DNA from 2 places in the Halobacillus amylolyticus genome. Region 2 is predicted to be linked to the other one. Evidence: riboswitches for the same ligand, from Rfam matches in the RefSeq annotation. Region 2 holds a riboswitch; the other holds the start of a gene.

Region 1 (4,431 bases), 1.3 Mb from region 2:
TGACAACGATAATGATTAGGATTTGTCTTATAAGTTTTACTAGTCCAGAAAAAGTGGTGCGATTTTGATCTGTTTTTATAAGCTGCCGGCTTTTAAGACCAATTTTCTTGCCAAGTAATAACCATATAAAAGTACCTAATGTCATTACACCAATTCCGCCGAATTGAAGAATGAACATGAGTACAAAGTACCCAGCCGTGTTGAACGTTTCCGCTGTTGATACGACAGATAACCCAGTCACACTCACAGCACTGACACCCGTGAATAAACTATCAATAAAGCTTAAGTGGACTCCCTCTCTATGTAAAAACGGGAGGCTTATAAGCAGTGTTGATAGGAAAACAGCTGAAACATAGAATAGAACAATGATTTGAAAAGGTGATAGACGATCAATAAAATGACGTTTAAAAATGGGGCTGTTACGCGACATCGATATTACTCCTCACTAAAACAAAACCTATGTAGTGGATTCTATATATAAAATGACGAAATGACAATAGGGGAAAAATGACTTTTCATTCCCTGGCTGGTTGAATGGAACACTCATTATTAAAGAGCTGGGTATTTAGCGCTGTCTCTGGTTTTGTAAAACAAAAACACCGTTTCCTTTTGTAGGTAGACGGTGTTCTCGTTGATCATTAAGTGATAAGACACTTCTCTATTGATAAATTTGACATGTGGCCACATCGTCTGGAAGCACTTAACTGCTCAGAGGTTATAGGCTTGTCACGGCCACTGAATGTGGGCAAGCCTATCTTAGGACACTCCCCCAACCGGGATAAGAAGTTCGGGGTGCATAGGGCATGCCGGTTTCAACCGAACGTGCACTTCCGAACTTAAGTGTCTCCCCACTTCCTGGGCATTTTACTCTTTTGTTCTATGAGCCGAAGTTAACGATCATATCATGGGTTTTTTGAACTTCCTGCTCAGGCATTTCAATCAAATACATTCCTGAGCTTGTAATGGCATTACCTGACATTTGATAGGTGGAAACGTTTTTACGTGCACTGCTATAATTCATTGCCAGGCGGCGCATATCGCTAAACTCCATGTTTGTTTTCATATTAGTACCTAACACACCCATGACTTCATCAATCTGACTGAGCATATTCAGGCTAGCCCCTTTTTCAATGATACCTTGAATGACCTGTCGCTGCCGCTCATTACGACCCAAGTCTCCCTCGGGATCCTCTTTACGCATCCGTACATAAGAGAGGGCTTGTTCGCCCGAAAGTTGTAGTTGACCTTTCGGGAACTGAAAACCGTCTTGAGTAAACGCCATATCATTATTTACTGTGACACCATCCACGGCATTTACGAGTTGTGCCAATCCCTCCATGTTCATGGTTACATAATAATCGATATTGATATCGAGAAAGTTCTCGACCGTTTTAACCGCCATGTCACTTCCGCCGTATGCATAGGCATGATTAATTCGAGTAATGCGCCCATCCCCGGCAATTTCTACTTTTGTATCCCTGGGGATGCTTACGAGCTGCATTTGATCGTTATTAGGATCAAGCGTCATGACAATCATTGTGTCAGACCGACCTTGGTCGTTCTCGCGTTCATCTACACCGAGCAATAAGATGTTGATTGGTTCATTACTGTCTAATTTCTTATCTGTTACAGCTGTGTCTATGGAGGGTACATTTTCGTGCAATTTATGATTGACGGTATTTTTGACGTTATTGAAGATCGTGAATGCATAGACCCCTCCGCCTATGAGCAGGAATGCGATGACGAGCAGCGCAATTTTCCACCACCGGCCCTTCTTCCTCTCCTTTTTCTTCGTTTCTTTACGTCCCATAATTCACCTCGATTATGTAAAATACATGAACTATTTATCTATTATACTGTTAATGGTGATTATTGTAAAAGTCATTATCAGAAACTTATAAATAATTGAAAAGAGTATAATTTAATGTTCATAGGCGATATGAAGGTGGAATATGCTACTATGAACTATAGTCTTTTAATAAGTTGGTTGAGGAAAGAAGAAATAGGTGGTATGGAATGAGAGAAATGATTCAGTTGTTGGCAGAGATTGTAAATATGTTTCACGATTTATTTTTAAACCTCTCCGAATCCTTAGGCTGGAATCTTTCTGATAAAGAGCTTCACTTTTGGATTATTGGGTTACTTGGCATCATAGGGCTAATTTTTGTAGATATAGTATTTCATGCACTTGCTAAATGGAGCGTAACGGCAATATCGTTTTTCTTTACACTTTCCATGGTGCTTGTATTCGTTCTCGCTGTTGAGATTCAGCAAAAAATAACAGGGAGAGGTGCCATGGAATTTAATGATGCAGCTGTAAGTGTGTTAGGATTTCTAGCTTTTTGCACGGTTTACTTCATTGTCAAAATGATAGTGAAATGGGTTCGCTGACTAAAAATTACACATACAAACAACCATATTCTTCCACCTCAGGTCATCCAATATCTGGATGACCTGAGGTGGAAGAATATGGAGTGATGTTTGACTTTAGGGTTGTTCTCGTAGATAGTTATAGTAGGGGAGTAATCCTCGATAATTTAACAGGCTTTATGGTGGCTTCGTTTCGAAGCTGAAAAGGGAAGATTGGTGTAATTCCAACGCGGTCCCGCCACTGTGAAGAGGAAGCTTTTCAATTTCCACTGTTTCGCTATTAATGAAATGGGAAGGAGGAGGAGCTGTTGATTCTGAGCCAGGAGACCTGCCATAAAGAAGAACATGTTTTTCCTACGGGAGATAGGAGGGTGTTACGTGATGAGATTTCAGTTTTTCTAGCTGTGCCATTTTTTGAATTCTCATAGATCAGTAAACATCTTCTTTAGTGAAGGTGTATTTTTTTGTGTAGAGAGGGAGAGGAACATGGCTAATGCTATACCAGTACAAGCTTCAAAAATGATGCAGACCCGGCTAGTGCTTCCGCCAGACACTAATCATTTGGATACCATTTTTGGCGGGAAGGTACTTGCTTATATTGATGAAATTGCTGCTTTGACAGCAATGAAACACTCGAACTGTGTTGTTGTAACAGCGTCGATAGATTCGGTAGATTTTCTATCATCTGCGAAGGTTGGGAATGCTTTGACACTTGAAGCGTGTGTTACATATACAGGGAGTTCTTCAATGGAAGTGTATGTAAAAGTGTTTGCTGACGACTTGCTTCAAGGGGAAAAAGTAATGACGACAGAATCGTTTCTTACAATGGTAGCTGTCGATTCAAATGGGAGGCCGACTCCGGTTCCCCAAGTTATACCTGAAACAGAAGAAGAGGTGAGACTGTACGAAACAGCTCCAGCGAGAAAAGAACACCGTAAAAACCGCTCCACCTTGAGGTAATTACAGAAAATTCCACCCCAGGTCATCCAAATTATGGATGACCTGGGGTGGAAGGATTTAGAAAAGAAGGAAACACCACGCTTCCTCTTAGTTGTTGTTATTTGGGGTTTCACAGCTTTCGTCTGTGCAAGCTGCATCCTTACCATCTGGAGTTAGGCTTTGGATGGAGGGTGTTTCTTTTTCTTCATCGATTACTTTTTGCAAGCTTTCCACAAAAATCTCTTTAGGCTGAGCGCCTGAGATCGCATACTTGCGGTTGATGACGAAGAAAGGTACACCTTGGACTCCGATCTCCACTCCTTCAGCTTCCTCCGCACGCACAACCTCACCATATTGTTCGCTCGCTAGTACCTCTTTTGCCTCATCGCCATTTAAACCAACTTCTTGAGCAAGTTCAAGCAATGTTTCGTGGTCTCCTGCATCCTTTGATTCAGTGAGGACAGCACGAAAGAACCGTTCTGCTGCTTCTTTCCCCAGTCCTTTCGTCTCGGCAAATTTCGCCAAACGATGAGCGTCAAAGGTATTGGTAGGAACTGTTGTATCAAGGTTATAAGTCAGTCCAACGCTGGCTGCTTGCTGTTCCATATTTCTATTCATTTCTTGTGCTTCTTCTATACTTTTGCCATACTTTGCAGCAAGCTTCTCGACGTTTGAGATTCCTGTGTTTTTCTGTGCCTGCGGATCAAGTTCAAAGCTCTTATAGACGACTTCTGTTTGATCACCGTCTGTTACTTGGTTAAGTGCCTCTTCAAGTCGACGCTTTCCGATATAGCAAAAAGGGCAGACAAAATCTGACCAAACTTCTATTTTCATATTTATCACCTCATTGTTATTCTCTCACATTTATTATTTTACGGGCCTAGTCTTTGAAATGCCATTAATCTGATTGTACCTTGCTCAAAGGAAAGGTATCGAAGCGAGTTAAACATTATCAGATTAGGGGAAGAATTCCACCTCAGGTCATCCATTTTCTGGATGACCTGAGGTGGAATGGTTCTAGTGGTCAGACGTCTTATGTTGTGTATTTTGATGCAATTTGTAATTTTTACATGAAAAGGATAGATATGATCAGATTATCTTTTTTATACTTGGGGAAGATTG
Region 2 (4,431 bases):
ATACTAAGCCTAAATAGCCCTGTTTAAGATTGTTCAACAAGCGCGCCCTTCGTATTAATGGAAGACTTTCTATCAAGATATATCACCGAAATGTTTCAGCCTCCGTTTCTGTTAGCCACTTATCTATTGCTTTAACAAGAAAGTAATACTCATAACCAATTTTTATGTAAGGAATTTTACTTTTTGTAACATTACCATCTTTCTTTGGCAATATTTTTTCTAATTGCTTGCCACTTACACCTAAATATTCCTTTAATTCTAAATGACCCATTAATTGTTCCTCTGATTTTGTATTCACGTTAACTTGTTCAAGTCCTTTTTGAAAGCTAGCACTATTATTTATTGCACTAGAAACCATCCAAGCTCCAGCAAAAATACATACTCCTAAAATTATAAGAGATAAACTAATTGTTATTTGTCTCATAATATCCCCCTCTAAATTACTTAAGTGGACCATTACAAATGCCAATTATTTCAAAGCATCCCCAAGAACTCAATGCTTTTCCACAAAAAATAGGCTTATCTTTACTACAGATAAGCGCCCTTTTACTGAAGGATTGATATACAGCATTAATCTTATTTTTTAATATTACTTATCCCAATTCTACTGTTACTTTTCCTGTAACTGAACAGTAAATGGCTTTAACTTATAGGACTTAGCAACCTTCTCAAAGGTTTGTTGTATATCCTTTTTTGTTGCCTTTCCTTTATTTTCAGCTTCCGAAATTATAACAATATAGTTTATCCCATTTTCGTAGTCTTGACTCATGATTAAACCAGTCGAGCTATAGCCTTTAGATTCCAATTTTTCAGCAACCTCTTCTACAAATTCAGATTGTTTCCTAAGATCAAATTGAGTTTTATCTACACTTTCAACTTCTGTAGAGTCATCTGCATTAACTTGTTTCTGCGGTGTCTCATTTTTATTCATAAAGAAGAATATGACTACAAGAATCGAACTAACTGCCAGAACTCCAAGAAGGACTTTTTTCATTCTAAAACCTCATTTTATTCGGATAGTTAGTATATAGTATGTCCAAGAGTTGTTATTGAGAAGTAAAAGAGAGCATGGTAGTAAAAAATGAAGAGGTTTGCTTTTACTTGGTAGAAATGTGTTATTTAATCAGTCTGCATGGCTACAAGCTGGGGCTTAAACCAACACAGGCTTCATGACACCCCATCTGACACTGTACATGACACGGTATGGATCCTCGAAAACTCCCGTCCTGAAGCGGTTCAACGGATGGAAATATAGGCGGAAGCAAAGCTGAAAAAACGTTTATAAAAAAGAATTGAAAAAAATACAGAAACAGAAATCCAACATCGGCACCAAATAAAGTCACATTTTCAGACCAGAAGCGACACCAACCTGCTCCCTCATTTCGATTATAAAAGTAGACCAACTGAAATGAGGATGAATGGAAGATGAATATAGAAGCTGTTCGCAACCTTCAATCGTTTCCAAATACGAAAGAACTGAACCTCCGCGTTCGAGGGTTCTTATTCCACCACAAACAAGAACTTTCAGAAGGAACCCTTGCCGTCTTACGTTATATTTGGCGGCATTCCGTAAAATATCCAGGTGTTTCCTTCGCAAAACTAGAAACCATCCAGAAGAAAACGAACAAAAGCCGGAGCACCGTAATCCGGGCGATCAATTGCTTAGTAAACAAACAGCTACCCACACGCGTACCCACCATCCGGCCAAACGGGAAACGAGGAGTCAACATCCTTGTATTTCGTGCAGATGGGGATGAACGATTACCAGAAACAGAAATCAAACAAGAGTCCGCTCCCGTCTCCCAAGCCTCTTCTCACCAAGGCGATGCCCCTAAGGAGAATCTCTTACCTGAAACGGAAACGGAGCAAAGCAAGACTCATATAGAAAAAAGCGCACCTGTGTTCGACACGGACTATTTACCTTCTTACATACCTGAAACCTTTATTGAAGTCGCTCGTCCATTTTTATCACCGAAGGAGATTTTATCAGCCTGGCAAAGTGTACAACGTGCCTATAATAAAGCGAACCTGAATCAACCGATTGAATATTACATCGAGAGGATTAATAAGACATTCAAACAATCCGTTTTTGCAAAGCATCATGGATTAATCAGGAAAACATTTCTTGGCTATTTTTACGGAAGCCTAAAAGAAACCTTCATTCAAATCGTTCGGGAAGAGGTCATGGCCGACCCATCGAACGTTTATTATGACTGGTTAAATGAAGAAGCTTGATTTTTTAATTCTATTTGTTGAAATCTATTTTATTAAGCTAAATTCTTTAGTTTGTACATTAGTTCAAATCCTGTTTTTTTTCGAACTACCTTCACAATGATATGACAAGTCCTCAGACATCCACACTTGACATCTAAAATATTCCATTAAAATAACTGATGGACTCTTGTTAATTTTTAAAATACTTGATATATTTAAGAAGACAATTGTATAGGTGTAGAAATAGGTGCAGCTCAGTGAATTCATTTAGCTGCTTAAAAGGGAAGTTCGGTTAGAACCCGACGCTGTCCCGCAACTGTATTTGGGAGCAATTCGAATAAACCACTGTTTTCATGGAGTATGGAAATGGGAAGGTTCGAGGAGCGATGATCATAAGCCAGGAGACCTGCCTGTTTTTAGCGAACACTAAAACCTACGCGGACAGGAGGTGTTAAGGGCGAGAATAGCAGGAATGCTACATGGTTTGTTTCATTACCATGTTTTATTTTAATATACGCAGCTTAACAACTTCTTTTGGAAGTTGTTTTTTTAATGGTTAAAAAATCTAGTGACCATCATGCTTGAGGAGGTACCCTTTGTTTGGTTCAGTCGAGTATTATTCCCAATTATTTAAAGCTTATATTATGAACAATTTAGCTACAGATCAAAGCTGTCCATTGCGAACAAAGTATTCACAGTGGAGAGCTGAGGTTATGAACCAGGAATATAAACCCGAGAAAAAAGAAGTGTACTTACAAAATCTCGAAAAGGCTTATGAGAAAATATATGAAGAGGTATTTAGAACCCCTAAAAAGGAAGATGGGGACTTATAAAGGGATAAAGGATTCATCTCTTTTGTAAGCGGTTTCCTAGCGTTGACAATATTAGGAGGGTCATTGATGGCAGAACAAACTGTGTATAAACCCGGTCTAGACGGAGTCATTGCTGCAGAAACGGGCATTTCTTATTTGGATGTAGAAGCTGAAGAAATTGTGATCAGAGGGTATGAATTAATCGAGTTGGCGGAGGAAAAGAAATACCTGGATTTGGTCCATCTTTTGTTACATTGTTCATTACCTAATGATAGCGAACGAGCATCACTTCAGCAAGAACTAAAGCAGGAATATCGTCTTCCTCCCAAATTCTTTAGGCTGTTTGAGCAGCTTCCGGAAAAAACGCACCCCATGGATGCATTACGTACGGGGATTTCAGCGCTTTCAGGATATGATGAGAGGTTAAACGAGCGCAATGAAGAAGAAAACTTAAAGAAAGCGATTCTTCTTTTGGCAAAAATCCCAAATATCGTTGCAAACAGTTACCATATTCTTCATGGCCAAAAGCCAGTAAAGCCTAAACAAGACTTACCTTATAGTGATAACTTTTTATATATGATTACTGGAAAAGAACCGAATGCACGTGAAGCAGCTATTTTCGATCAGTCATTGATGGTCTATAGTGAACATGAAATGCCGAACTCCACCTTTGCTGCACGAGTCATCGCCTCCACGAATGCTGATATTTGCGGGGCTCTAACTGGGGCCGTGGCATCTTTAAAAGGAAACTTACATGGCGGTGCCAATGAGGCGGTCATGTATATGCTGCTTGAAGGAGAAACGATCGAAGGTTTCCGTTACCTGCTCTATAAGAAGCTGAAAAACAAAGAAAAAGTGATGGGGTTCGGTCACCGAGTTTATATGAAGAAAATGGATCCAAGGGCTGCATTGATGAAGGAAGCCTTACGCGAACTTGCTGAGGACAAAGGGCGTATGGATTTATTCGAAATGTGTGAAGCAGGAGAAACCCTTATACGTGAAGAAAAAGGTTTATATCCAAATTTGGATTATTACGCAGCACCTGTTTATTATTTGCTTGATATTCCAATCGAACTGTACACACCGATCTTCTACGCATCCCGTACATTAGGTTTGTGTGCTCACATTTTTGAACAACATTCCAATAATAAATTGTTTAGACCTCGCGTACATTACACAGGACCACGTGGGCTTCACCCTTAAAAAAGCGATAGTTGACTTTTCTTTCTCTCCGATCGGCTGCGACCGGGCGGAGAGGCACTGTACATATTTTTAAAGAGAGGTGGAGAATGTTATGACAGAAGTGAAAATGAACACAGCTCAATCAACAGATCAAGTAGTGGAACAAATTGCCGATTATGCGGTCAATGGAACGATTTCGAGTGAGGAAGCGCTCAAGACAGCG

What was found. A riboswitch is a leader RNA that binds a small molecule or an ion and turns the genes downstream of it on or off. The one in region 2 is predicted to bind cobalamin.
Region 1: another riboswitch for cobalamin. It lies ahead of MUO15_RS18885 (acyl-CoA thioesterase); the one in region 2 lies ahead of MUO15_RS04545 (hypothetical protein).

Annotation. Positions count from the first base shown of each region.
Region 1 covers NZ_CP095075.1:3,751,419-3,755,849, forward strand. The annotation lists gene MUO15_RS18870 (TrkH family potassium uptake protein) at 1-430, opposite strand, end outside; gene MUO15_RS18875 (LCP family glycopolymer transferase) at 878-1,810, opposite strand; gene MUO15_RS18880 (hypothetical protein) at 2,017-2,391, shown strand; cobalamin riboswitch at 2,534-2,720, shown strand; gene MUO15_RS18885 (acyl-CoA thioesterase) at 2,857-3,330, shown strand; gene MUO15_RS18890 (DsbA family oxidoreductase) at 3,418-4,143, opposite strand.
Region 2 covers NZ_CP095075.1:859,906-864,336, forward strand. The annotation lists gene MUO15_RS04530 (hypothetical protein) at 83-424, opposite strand; gene MUO15_RS04535 (hypothetical protein) at 611-994, opposite strand; gene MUO15_RS04540 (helix-turn-helix domain-containing protein) at 1,426-2,235, shown strand; cobalamin riboswitch at 2,443-2,642, shown strand; gene MUO15_RS04545 (hypothetical protein) at 2,811-3,047, shown strand; gene mmgD (citrate synthase) at 3,114-4,229, shown strand; gene MUO15_RS04555 (bifunctional 2-methylcitrate dehydratase/aconitate hydratase) at 4,321-4,431, shown strand, end outside.